Regions from separate parts of the Comamonas sp. CMM03 genome, predicted to be linked through region 1. Evidence: riboswitches for the same ligand, from Rfam matches in the RefSeq annotation. Region 1 holds a riboswitch; each other region holds the start of a gene.

Region 1 (3,204 bases):
CCGCCAAAGCGGTGGAAAGGGCCAGTCAGCAAACAGCCCACACCCCGTGGCATACCACTGCAATCGAACAGGTCGGTATTCTGGCTCGCCGTCATACCGCACACACGGCCTTCCCAGGTAACGTACCCAGTGGCATCAACGTGTGGCGGTCAGGCTTACAGCAGCGGGGGCTGCGCCGGAATGCTTCCCACCCGAAGGCGAAGGTCACCGGACTTCCCGTTTCACCCGGCATGGGCATGCGCCATGCAGAGCTCCTGTTCAAAGCGCAAATTATAGGAGCGGCAGCACACCCTTCGCGCAACGGGGACAGCTAAGTGGACGCTGCAGTGGGCAGCACAGGCGGCAGCAGGCACTGCATGTGGATGGTCTGCCAGACCGGGTCGGCCTCGCGCTGCAGCACCGCAAACCCCTTGCCTTGCCAGAACTCCAGCGCCCCGGCAAAAACGGGTGGGTGTGCAGGTACAGCACCTCCACCCCGTGGGCCCGGGCGTGGGCCTGCAGCGTGGCCCACAAGGCCTGCGCCAGGCCCTGTCGCCGCCACACTGGCGCCACAAACAGGCGCACCACTTCCACCACGGCCAGCGGCCCGAAGTCCAGTTGCGCAAACCGGCCGTCGTACGGGCGGTAGGCAATGCTGCCCACCACACCCCGCTGCGCATCGTGGGCCGCCCACATCTGCCCGCCGCCGCCCCCGTACACCTGCTCGAAATGCAGCAGATCCGCCGGCGTGTCCTGGGCAGACACGCGCGCACCGAACATCTGCACGCGTGCATCGCGCAGAAAACCGTCCACCTCCTGCAGGCGCTCGACCGGCTGGATGGAAATCAGATGGGACAGGGACAAAGACAGGGTCATGCCAGCCTCGAAACCGCCATGCGCACAGGCTGCCGTGGGGGCTGCCGCTACAAAATCAGCTACATTAACCGAACTTTGGTTCCGCAAGGACATGCGCCGGCATACGCTGGCCGCATGAGGGAATCCAGTGCAGACCGCGCCCCTGGCGCTGCCTGCCAAATGGAACTGCCCCCGCAACTGTAGGCAATGAGCCCGCGACCGACACACCACTGAACGCCAGTTTGGGAAGGTGGCCGCGAGGCGCTGATCTGCCAGTCAGGAGACCTGCCAAAGCACCAACCATTCATTGCCGGCGGGGTGTCCGGGAAGTGAGCCATTTCTCGTGACTCTGTCGTTCCGGCGCCGCTGCGGCCCGCACGCACAGCGTGGGTTGTGCCTTGTCTTCCAGTGGTCCCTGCCCAACCTGGAAAGACGAGCCTGATGCTGATCCGAAGCCTTGCCTGCACCGCCCTGCTGGCCACCACCTTCACCGCCCACGCCACGGACTATCCCTTGCAGGTGCAGAACTGCGGCCACACCGTCACTTTCGACAAGGCCCCTGCTTCGGCCGTCACCATCGGCCAGGGCGGCACCGAGATGCTGTATGCGCTGGGCCTGGGCGACAAGGTGGCCGGCACGGCGCTGTGGTTCAACCCGGTGCTGCCGCAGTTCAAGGCCGTCAACGACAAGGCGCCGCGTCTGTCCGACAACATTCCCAGCTTCGAGTCGGTGATCGGCAAGCGCCCGGCACTGGTCGTGTCCCAGTTCGAATGGATGATCGGCAAGGACGGCGTGGTCGGCACCCGCGAGCAATTCCACGACCTGCGCATCGCCACTTACGCCATGCCCACCGACTGCGAGGGCAAGAACAACCTGGTGGGGTCGGACGGCACACGCACGGCCGGCTACGACGTGAAGTCCCTCTACAAGAGCATTCACCAGCTGGCCCAGATCTTTGATGTGCAGGCGCGCGGTGACAGCCTGGTCAAGGACCTCGGCACCCGCCAGGCCCAGGCCATCGCCAAGGTCAAGGCATCCAAGCTGCAAGACCTGTCGGCGGCGCTGTGGTTCTCCAGCTCCGATCTGGCGGCCGACCCGTACATGGCCGGCAAGAACGGTGTGGCCGGTTACATGATGCAGTCCATGGGCCTGCGCAATGTCGTCGGCTCCACCGAAGAATGGCCCACCGTAGGCTGGGAAACCATTGCCAAGGCCAACCCGTCCATTCTGATCATTGCCCGCATGGACCGCCGCCGCTTCCCTGCCGATGACTACCAAAAGAAGCTGGAATTCCTGAAGAAGGACCCGGTCACCCAGCACATGGATGCCGTCAAGAACCAGCGCATCGTCATTGTCGATGCGGATGCCCTGCAAGGCTCGATCCGCCAGGTCGACGGCATGGAGCAGATTGCCGAGGCCGTGCTCCGCCTGCAAGGCGCGGCCAAGTAAGAACAGCAAGCGCAACAAGCACCACAAGAGCAGCAAGAAGAAAGCTCCCCTGCCGTGCCGCCCTGCACGGCAGCCTTGCCTATTTCCATGCAAGCAGAGACTGCACTCCCTCGCGCAGACGCCGCCGGCACCGCTGGCGGCCGGCGGCGTCTGCGCACGGCCTGGGTAGCGGCTGCGGCCGCCGCCCTGCTGCTGATCGCCGTCGTGCTGGGCATCGCCATCGGCGAGACCGACATCTCCGCGCACACCGTCTTTCAGGTGCTGGCCCACCAGTTGCTGGGCCAGCCGCTGTCCGCCGTCGACCCCATCACCCAGGGCATCGTCTGGAACTACCGGCTGCCGCGGGCACTGGTAGCCGCCAGCTGCGGCGCGGGCCTGGCCATCTCCGGCGTGATCCTGCAGTCGCTGCTGCGCAATGCGCTGGCAGAGCCGTATCTGCTGGGCATCTCGGCAGGCGCCTCCACCGGGGCGGTGCTGGTCACCGTGGCCGGCCTGGGCGCCGGCGCCATCTCGATGACCACGGGCGCCTTCTTCGGCGCGGTGTGCGCCTTTGCCCTGGTCGCCCTGCTGGCCCACGCCGCCGGCAATGGCGGACTGCGCAACAGCGGGCAGATCGTGCTGGCCGGCATTGCCGGATCACAGCTCTTCAACGCCCTGACCTCGCTGGTCATCACCAAGTCCGGCAGTGCCGAACAGGCGCGCGGCATCATGTTCTGGCTGCTGGGCAGCCTCAGCGGCGTGCGCTGGCCGGATACGCTGCTGACCGCCACGGTCGCCGGTATCGGCACCCTCCTGTGCCTGCTGCATGCCCGCTCGCTGGACGCATTCACCTTCGGCAGCGAATCCGCCGCCGCACTGGGCATTCCGGTGCGCCGGGTGCAGCTGACCTTGCTGCTGGCGGCCGCGCTGATGACAGCGGTG
Region 2 (3,204 bases), on a different contig from region 1:
GGCCAGCCGGGCAGGGCACGCAGCGCAGCGGTGAAGGCACTGCGGTCGGTGCCGCTGCGCAGCAGCACATCCACACGCTGGATCTGGCCGTCCTGGCCCAGCAGGTCCTGGGCGGCGCCAATGTCCATTACTGCCAGCGGGGCACCGCCGGCTGCCACCGTGCCGGCCACGCGCAGCGTCACGGCATGGGTGTGCACGCGCACCGGCAGCAGGGCGCCGGGGGCGCTGGCTTCGTCCAGGCCCAGGGCCTGCAGTGCCGCCGGGTTCAAAAACACCGCGTCGGGTGCGAACAGCCGCAACCGGTCCTGGCCGGCAAACAGCCGGGGCTGCAGCGCAGGGGCCAGCGGGGCCGACTGCAGCGCGTCGCCGCCCAACAGGCGCAGCGACAGCGGTTCCGGTGGCGCGTGCGGGGCCTGGCCGGACGCAGCGGTTGTGGCGGGCGGGTTGTCGATCTGCACCGTGCCTTCGATCCACGGCGCGGCATGCTGCACCTCGGGCCGCAGCGCGATCAGCGGGTAAATGCTCTGGGGCAGGCTGGAGCGCATGCCACGGAATTCCAGATCCGGCTGGCCGTTGACGCTGCGCACCGCGCGGGAAAACTCATCCAGCGCCGACTGGTTGATCACATGCACCGCAAAACCCAGGGCCACGCCCAGCGCAATGGCCAGCAGGGCGGTCAGGCTGCGCCAGGGCTGGCGCCGGTACTCCTGCAGCGAAAAACTGGCCAGCAGGCGCGGCAGCGGAGAAGCGGTGAGAGAGGGTGAGGCGGGCACGGAGGTTCCAGGGCAAAACAGCGGTGTGCACCGCCGCCAGGGCGGGTGGGCACGCCAGCGCGGCCCACGGTTCCATGGGCAGGGCATTCGCCATCCTACAAGCCCCGTGTCAGCCTGCTGCCTACAATGCGGGGTTTTGGTGCTTGCAGCGCTGTTCTGGCGCTGCGGTTAAACGGGAAACATGGACGCCGGCGCCCGCGCTGGCACAGCATGTACTGCCCCCGCAACAGTGAGCGCACAGGTCCCGCAGGACCCGCTTGCCATCTCTTGCCACTGGAGCCATGCGCTCTGGGAAGGCTTGGCAAGCCGTGCGCCAGTCTGGATACCGGCCAAAACAGGTCCAGCATCCGCTGGCGTGCCGCTGTGCATGCAGACCCGGGTTGCTGGTTGTGTGAAGCACGGGCGGGGACGCCGGTGCCAACCATGTGTGCATCCATGCGAAATTTCCAACCATTCCCAGCGGAAGGCCAGCGCGCTTCCGTGCGTTTTCCTCTGGCGGCCGTGGCCCTGGCCGCGGCCTGCCTGGCCCAGCATGCCGCTGCGCAGAGCGTGCCCCTGTCCACCACGGTGGTGACCGCCACCCGCTCTGAAACGCCGCTGGACGAAACCCTGGCCGATGTGCGCGTGATCACCGAAGAGCAGATCAGCAATTCGGCAGGCCGCTCGCTGGCCGAAGTGCTGCAGCGCTTTGCCGGCGTACAGATGTCCAGCAGCGGTGGTCGTGGCAACCTGCAAAGTGTGTCGATTCGCGGCAGCAAACAGGTAATTTTGCTGGTGGACGGGGTGCGTTTTGGGTCTGCTACCGCCGGGGATCCTTCGCTGGCAAGCCTGCCTCTGGAGCAAATTGAGCGCATCGAGGTGGTGCACGGCCCGGCATCGGCCCTGTATGGCAGTGATGCCATTGGCGGGGTGATCCAGATTTTTACCAAACAGGGAAAAGGGTTGACGCAAGCTTTTGTGCCCCATGCGCAGCTGACCTGGGGCAGTGGTGGCTACAAGGATGCCAGTGGCGGCTTTGCAGGTGCACAGCAGGGCTGGAACTACAGCCTGCATGTAGCGCGTGTGGTGGACCCCGGCTTTTCTTCCACCAACGAAAAGAGCGCGTACTACCACCGGGACGCAGACAAGTTTGACCAGACTTCGCTGACAGCTTCACTCGGATATGCCTTCAATGACGCCTGGCGTCTCGATGCCAATTTGATGCAGGCGGATGGCTATGCCGAATCGGACAATGGCAGCACCACGCATTCGTGGCTGGATTCGAACGCGGGAACCCGTTCACTCAAGCTCTCGGGCACTTTGAGCGAGGCCTGGAAAACCCAGCTGAGCGTGTCCCGCTCCATGGACAAGCAGTGGAACCGTGACCGCAGCATCGCTACGGGCATGTTGGTCAGTTCAACCTTCAATACCGCCCAGGATGAGTACAAGTGGGGCAACGAAATCAAAACACCGATTGGTTTGGTTGTTGCCGGGCTGGAGAGGTTGGAACAAAGCATTGTGTCGACCACGAAGTTCGACCGCTCCGAACGTAGCACCAATGCTGCCTATGCAGGCCTGAATGGCAGCCACAGTGCGCATTCCTGGCAAGCCAATCTGCGCCGCGATGACAACTCTCAGTTTGGTAGTTACAACACCTGGGGTATTGGTTATGGCTATCAGGTGCTACCCACTTTGCGAGCTTACGCATCGCGTGGAAAGAGCATCAATGCACCTACATTCAACCAGCTGTACTACCCTGCAGACCCTGTGTGGGGTGGGGGAGGGAATCCCAACCTTCAGCCAGAGGAAGGGCAGAACACGGAAGTGGGCCTGAATTGGGACCTTGCAGGTCACGAATTCAAGTTGGCACACTTTGACAACAAAGTGCGTAACTTGATCGTTTGGGGCAGCACGGTGGAGAATGTGGACCGGGCCCGCATGAAGGGGTGGTCGCTGGGCTATCAAAAGTCTGTCGATACTTGGCGTTTTGCGGCAACCTACGAACACCTGGATGCGCGCGATAACGAAGGCGAACGCATCACACGGCGCCTACCTGAAGCACAGGCCACTTTGTCTGTGAACAAGACGCTCGGGGCGTGGAAATTGGGTGCCAATGCGCTGTACGTAGGCAAGCGCACGGATGCTGTCTATGGCGTTGGTACGGTTGACTTGAAGAGCTATACCACCGTGGACCTGCACGCCGAATACCAGTTTGCCAAGGACTGGGCGGTGCAGGCCCGTGTGGCCAACCTGACCGACAAGGTCTATGAAACCGCCTACGGCTACAACCAGCGTGGCCGTGCCGGCTTTGTCACCTTGAAGTGGACGCCGCGTTGAAGCTGCGCCGCTAGCACGGCCCCGCGGTCCGGCGCTGTTCAGGCCGCCGCAATGCCCCGGGCCGTCAGCCGCAGCACCCGGTCAGCGCGGGCTGCCGCGTCCGGGGAGTGGGTGA
Region 3 (3,204 bases), 780 kb from region 1:
ACTGGGGTGCAAACGCCCAGGCGTAGCCGATGCCGCCGGTGTTCTTGCGGCCGAAGTCGCTGTCCTCGTCGCTGCGGGCATTCAGCTGCACGCTGTGGGCACCGAATTTGGCGCCGTAGCCGATGGCCACGCCGGTCTGGTCGCGGTCCTTGTGGCTGGTGTTTTTCAGGCCGGTGTTCTCCAGCGTGTCTTCGCGCCGCTCCAGCGCCAGGCTCAAGGTGCCGGGGCCCAGCAGCCACTCGTTCTGCAGCAGCATGGTACGCAGCCGGGTTTCGGCTTCGTAGGTGCTGGTGCCCGAGGTCTCGTAGCGGTTGGTGGATTCGCTGACGGACAGGCGCGTGCGAAAGCGCTCCGTCCACTGGGCGGTCCAGCTCAGGCCATAGGCATCCAGCGCGCGCAGGCCGCGGTCGTCCTTGACCGACTTGCTGGCGTCATACCCGGCATTGGTGCGGCTGGTCAGGGCCGTCAGTTCCAGACGCTGGTCGGCATTCAGCTGCAGCCCCACGCGGGCGTTGGCCGATTTGCGCGTGTAGCCGTCACGGTCTTCGTTGTGCACGCCGCGGTTCTTGGAATCGAAGCCATGGCTTTCGGCATAGGACAGGCCCAGCGCGTAATCCACCATACCCTGGGCGCCGCTGATGCCGGCCTCGGCCTTGCGGCTGCCGTACTCGCCGGCCCCCACGCCCACAAAGGGCTGCACGCCGGCGGTTCCACGCTTGGTGAACACCTGCACCACGCCCGCCAGCGCGTCCGAGCCATAGACCGCGCCCGCCGGGCCGCGCAGCACTTCGATGCGCTCGATCAGGTCCACCGGCAGGGATTCCCACTGCGCTCCACCGGAGCCGTTCTGGACATCGACACGGATGCCGTCGATATAGACCGCCGTGTGCTGCTTGCTGGCGCCGCGCAGGTAGAGACCGGTTTCGGTGCCGGGGCCGCCGTTGCGGGTGATCTGCACGCCGGGCAGCTTGGCCATCACGTCTTCCAGCGACCGGCCGGCCTGCTGGTCCAGCTGGTCGCGGTCGATGACCGTCATGTCCGCAATCACATCCGACAGGCGCTGCTCGCTGCGCGTGGCGGCCACCACGGTCTCCTCCAGCGTGGCGCGTGCAGAGGGGCTCTCCTGGGCCTGGGCGGCTGCCGCCACAGCGCACAACACGGCCGCCGACACGGCAGACCACGGCAAGGCGGGCGCCACGGCACCGGCCTTCAAAACATTCGAGAACATGAGAAAAAACACCTAGTCGCCCGTACCAGCCTCCCCGCCAGTGATGGGCAAAACCATGCCCGCTCGAGCGGGCACACCAGTGTTGGCCGGTATCCGGGCTGGTCCTCCACACCATCGCCTTCCCAGACGCTTGTTCAAGGCATCCAGTGGCGGTATCAGATGGCGGGGGTGCATGGCATGCACCAGGGACTCACCGTTGCGGGGGCAGCGCAGGCTGGGCGGGTTCTGAAAAAACGAGGCCGTCCTGCTTCCCGTTGAACTGCTGCGCGTGAACCGCGCTGCGAGCACCAACAGCAGCGATTTTAGTTTCAGTCCTGCCGTTCGTAGAAAAACTGCTGTGCACCGGTGTTTTCCAACGTCATATGCAGGCTGATTCGGCCTTATTTCACCTGCTTACATTTAGGCACGCCTACAATTGCTACCCTCTATGTCTATGACCTCGCAGCCTTCCATGATCGAGCCGCTGGCAGAGCGTGTTGATCGCCTGCTGCTGCGCCACGCCGAGCTTCAGCGCACCAATGCCCTGCTGGCCGAGCAGGTGGCCGCGCTCACACAGGAGCGCGATTCCCTGCGCTCGCGCCTGCAGGCGGCCCGTGCACGGGTGGACGCACTGATTGAGCGCCTGCCCGCCAACCAAGAGGCACCATGAGCCAGATCGAAGCGCGCATCCTCCAGCAAGACTATGTGTTGACCTGCCCCGAGGGCCAGGAAGACATGCTGCTGGCCGCCGTGCAGCGGGTGGATGCGGACATGGAACGTATCCGCAACACCGGCAAGGTGCGCGCCCGCGAACGCGTGGGGGTGCTGGCCGCCGTGAATCTGGCGTTCGAGAGTGCATCGCTGTACACCCGCGTGCAGGAACTCGAGCAGGAGCTGGAGCTGACGCTGGAAAACGGCCTGGCACCTGCCGCCCTTGCGGCCGACGCACTGCCCGCAGCCCCGCTGGAAGACACCCCACGGGACGACACCCTGCAGCAAGCACTGCAGGCACAGGAAGAAGCCCAGGCATTGGCCGCGCAGTTGCAAGAGCTGCTGGCACTGCGCGAGCACGAATTGCAGCAGGCGCAGGCGCTGATCGAACGCCTGGAAGCCGCGCTGGAAGTCGACAGCAAGCTGCTGTAGAGGCCTTGCGGCAACGCCGAAACGGTGCTGCCGCGCAAATCCCCCTTTTCTCCATCCGGTCCACCACAAGCCGCCGGTCACGCGCTAAAATGAAGGCGTCTGCAAATCTGCCGTGCTTTATATTGCCTTGAACCAATGCTCCCTGAGCACGGGCTTGGTACATTGCCAGGCAAGCGTGATCGTCTCGCGTTAGACGAACCCAACGTCTGGTTGCCCTCGCCCACCTGAACCCCCGGTTCAGGATGACGGCGCGGTGGTTTTTGCAGACACCCCCACCCTCATCCCGGCGGCCAAGGCCGCTACATCGGCCGGTCTTCTCCCGGCACTCCGCCCCCCAGACTTCCTGCTTCCAGGCCTGCCGCCTGGGCGCGCAGCATGGCCTGGAAGGTAGCCGCCTCGACCCCCGGGGCACACAGAAACCCCTGGTAGAAGCCGCAACCCATGCGCATCAGCGTTTCACGCTGCGCGGCGGTCTCCACGCCCTCGGCGACGATCTCCACATCGAGCGCGCGCCCCAGGCCGATGACCGCCTCCACAATGGCCTTGTCGCTCATGTCCTGTGGCAGACCGCGCACAAAGGACTGGTCGACCTTGAGCTTGGAAATCGGCATGCGCTTGAGGTAGGCCAGGTTGGAATAGCCGGTACCGAAGTCGTCGATCACCAGCTGCACACCCAGGTCCGCCAGCTGTTCGATGCAGTGCACGATGACCGGCTCCTTCTGCAGCAGGGCCGACTCGGTGAGCTCCAGCTCCAGCCAGCATGCCGGCAGGCCATAGGCACTGAGCAGCGAGGCCACGCGCGCCGCATAGTCGGGTTGGTGCAGCTCCAGCGACGAGACGTTGACCGACACCTT
Region 4 (3,204 bases), 490 kb from region 1:
CCCACGGCGGTGAAGTCGGCGGCCAGTTCGGTGGCGGTCGGCGCCCGGAAGCCGGTGGCGATGCCTGCGCGCAGGTTCCAGTCGTCGGTGGCCTTCCAGGTCGAACCCAGGGACCAGGTGTGCGTGTCGTACTTGCGCACATTGGACTGGGCAAACGCCAGGTTGGGCGTGGGATCGAACCGGGTCTCGCCCCAGGTCTTGCGCAGGCCGCCACGCAAGGTCAGGCGGTTGTCCAGCAGGGTGTGGGCGTCTTCCAGGTACAGCGCCTTGGTTTCTTCCGTCTGGTTGTTGTCGTACGGGGCCACCTGGCCCGCCGGGCCGCCGGGCATGGCCACGCGGAAGCGGTCCGAGCGCAGGTGGCTGCGTTCCCAGTCCACGCCCACCAGCAGGTCGTTGGCGGCAGACAGGCGAAAGCGCGGCTGCAGGCGGATGCCGGTGGCATCCAGCTTGCGGTCGTTGTAGTCGCGCGCCGTGCCCGGCACCGGGTTGGTGCCGCTCTTGATGACGGGGGACGCCCAGTTGAATTCGTCCTCGTCCACAAAGTGGTAGACCTGCGCCAGCCAGCTGACGGACTGGTCGGCCAGCGCACCGGTGTAGGTCAGGTCCAGCGAGCGGTTGTCGCGGTTGTCCTTGCTGTAGATGTTGGACCCGGATCCCCGGAAGCCGGCGTTGTAGATGCCGTCGGTGCGGGCCTGCAGCTCCACCCGGTTCAGGCTGTCGATCTGCAGCCCCAGGGCCGCCACCGCGCCGCGGCGCTTCCAGCCGGTGTTCTGCATGACGAAGCCGCCGTCGCCGGACTTGTAGTCATCGCGGGCGCTGGTGTTCAGGCCCACATACCAGTCCAGCATGCCGCTGGCGCCTGCCGTCTGGGCCTGGGTGCTCCAGCCGCCCCAGGAGCTGCCGGTCACCGTGACGCGGTTCAGCGGGCCGCTGGCACCAGTGCGCAGGATGATGTTGATCACCCCGCCCATGTTCTGGCTGCCGTAGACCACCGAGGCGGGGCCGCGCACGATTTCGATGCGATCCACATCCGTCAGGCTGAGCTTGGACAGATTGGCCGTGCCAGCGCGGCGGCCGTTGAGCAGCACCAGCACCTGGCCCTTGAAGTCGCGCCCCTGGCCGTCGGTGGCGGCGCCGCGCAGGTTCAGCGATGTCTGGGCTGCCGTCCATTCGCTGAGAAAGCCCACCGCATGTTCGGCCAGCAGGTCGGTGACCGAGCGGGCCGACGAGCGTTCGATCTCCTGGCGGTCAATGACCTGGGTGGTGGCGGCAATGCGGGCGCGGTCCTCGGGCCGGGCCGTGGCGGTGACGAAGACATCGCCCAGCGCCGCAGCCGGGATCGGGGCCGATGTCGATGCGGTGGCGGTGGCAGCAGTGGCGGCAGAAGCCGCGGTGTTGTCGGCCACGCCCTGGGCGTGGGCGCCCCACAGCGCGCAGCACAGCGCGGCGCCGGCGGTCACGGGCTTCAGGGCGGAAAGGGGAAAAGCGACAGGCCCGCAGAAGGGGCCCGGGGAAACACGGGAAGGGGTGCGCATGCGCGGCTCCAGATGGCCCTGCTCTCCCGCAAGGCCGATTCAAGAAAACATCCGCAGGCATGCATGCGCAGGCAGGACAGCTCGGCGCACGAACCCATCCAACCTGGACTGCGCGCTCACCCGCGGCGTCCAACAAAAGTGACAAGGCCGGTATCCGGGCTCGCGAAATGCCGACACTCCGGGACATCCGTCCTGGAACTTTCGGCCCACTCCACGCCTTCCCACGCAGTGCGCAGTGGCTTCAGGTCTTACCTGGGTGCAGAGGGTGATTCGCTTACCGTTGCGGGGGCAGCGCAGGCATTGCACTCCATGGAGCGCACCTGCTTCCCGTTTAACTCCAGTGGCCGTCAGGCCAATGCAGCACCTCGTAACAAGCATTGAAATGTATCTCAATGCAGCGAGGAATTATCGTTCAGGACACATGTCCGCAACGGACACAACACGCCGGACATATCCAGAATGCATGCCTTGGCAGCCGATGGAGCGCAGCGCTGCATAAAGGCTGCACAAAGGCGGCTCAATGGCTAAACCAGGGCTGCAGCCGGGCATGCACAGCGTCAGTCCCAGGCCGGGAACGGGTCATGAAAGCCGGTCCAGGCCTTGGGGGCCAGGGCCATTTCCTGGTCGGTCAGCAGGCAGGCATCCAGCCGCTGGCGCAGCGCGGCCTCGTCCATGCCGATGCCGATCAGCACCAGTTCCTGGCGGGCATCGCCCACGCGTTCGTCCCAGTGCTGGGTGATGGTGGCCAGCGCCTCGGGCTCGCGCGGCCACTGTTCCCGGGGCACGGCGGCCCACCAGCGCCCTGCCCTGCCATGGCGGCACACAGCCCCGGCCTGCGACCAGTTGCCCGCATAGAGGGGGCGGCTGGCCAGCCAGAAAAAGCCTTTGGAGCGTATGACCCCGGGCCATTCAGACCCCACCAGGGCGTGAAAGCGCCTGGGGTGGAACGGCCGGCGCGCGCGGTAGACAAAGCTGCCGATGCCGTATTCCTGGGTTTCCGGCGTGTGTTCGCCGCGCAGCTCTTTCAGCCAGCCCGGGGCCTTGGCCGCCTCGTCGAAGTTGAACAGCTTGGTGGACAGCACCGACGCCAGCGGCACCTTGCCGAAACTGGATTCCACGATGCGTGCACGCGGGTTCAGGGTCTTCAGGATGGCGATGAGCCGCTGGCGCTCTGCGTCGGTGATGAGGTCGGTCTTGTTGAGCACCAGCACATCGCAGAACTCGACCTGTTCGACCAGCAGGTCCACCACCTTGCGCTCGTCGCCTTCCCCCATTGACTCCCCGCGCCCCTGCAGGCTGTCCCGGGATTCGTAGTCCTTGAGGAAGTTGAAGCCGTCCACCACGGTGACCATGGTGTCCAGCACCGCAATGTCCGACAGGCAGGCGCCCGCCTCGTCGGTGAAGGTAAAGGTCTCGGCCACCGGCAGCGGCTCGGAGATGCCTGTGGACTCGATCACCAGGTAGTCAAAGCGCTTTTCCCGGGCCAGGCGGCGCACCTCCACCAGCAGGTCTTCGCGCAGGGTGCAGCAGATGCAGCCGTTGCTCATTTCGACCAGTTTTTCCTCGGTCCGGGACAGGTCGCTGCCGCCTTCGCGCACCAGCGCCGCGTCGATGTTGACCTCGGACATGTCGTTGACGATGACCGCCACGCGCAGGCCCTCGCGGTTGT

What was found. Region 1 has a riboswitch for cobalamin ahead of KW830_RS03825 (ABC transporter substrate-binding protein). Riboswitches for the same ligand answer to the same signal wherever they lie in the genome.
Region 2: another riboswitch for cobalamin. It lies ahead of KW830_RS16140 (TonB-dependent receptor domain-containing protein); the one in region 1 lies ahead of KW830_RS03825 (ABC transporter substrate-binding protein).
Region 3: another riboswitch for cobalamin. It lies ahead of KW830_RS00315 (TonB-dependent receptor domain-containing protein); the one in region 1 lies ahead of KW830_RS03825 (ABC transporter substrate-binding protein).
Region 4: another riboswitch for cobalamin. It lies ahead of KW830_RS01670 (TonB-dependent receptor); the one in region 1 lies ahead of KW830_RS03825 (ABC transporter substrate-binding protein).

The regions. Positions count from the first base shown of each region.
Region 1 covers NZ_JAHUXB010000001.1:846,207-849,410, reverse strand. Annotated here, with positions in the region: cobalamin riboswitch at 53-273, opposite strand; gene KW830_RS03830 (GNAT family N-acetyltransferase) at 271-855, opposite strand; cobalamin riboswitch at 915-1,142, shown strand; gene KW830_RS03825 (ABC transporter substrate-binding protein) at 1,276-2,283, shown strand; gene KW830_RS03820 (iron ABC transporter permease) at 2,371-3,204, shown strand, end outside.
Region 2 covers NZ_JAHUXB010000004.1:498,893-502,096, forward strand. Annotated here, with positions in the region: gene KW830_RS16135 (ABC transporter permease) at 1-740, opposite strand, end outside; cobalamin riboswitch at 894-1,122, shown strand; gene KW830_RS16140 (TonB-dependent receptor domain-containing protein) at 1,197-3,089, shown strand; gene KW830_RS16145 (ABC transporter ATP-binding protein) at 3,128-3,204, opposite strand, start outside.
Region 3 covers NZ_JAHUXB010000001.1:69,338-72,541, reverse strand. Annotated here, with positions in the region: gene KW830_RS00315 (TonB-dependent receptor domain-containing protein) at 1-1,228, opposite strand, end outside; cobalamin riboswitch at 1,295-1,535, opposite strand; gene KW830_RS00310 (hypothetical protein) at 1,662-1,877, shown strand; gene KW830_RS00305 (cell division protein ZapA) at 1,874-2,350, shown strand; gene KW830_RS00300 (EAL domain-containing protein) at 2,650-3,204, opposite strand, start outside.
Region 4 covers NZ_JAHUXB010000001.1:357,720-360,923, reverse strand. Annotated here, with positions in the region: gene KW830_RS01670 (TonB-dependent receptor) at 1-1,535, opposite strand, end outside; cobalamin riboswitch at 1,663-1,918, opposite strand; gene zigA (zinc metallochaperone GTPase ZigA) at 2,093-3,204, opposite strand, start outside.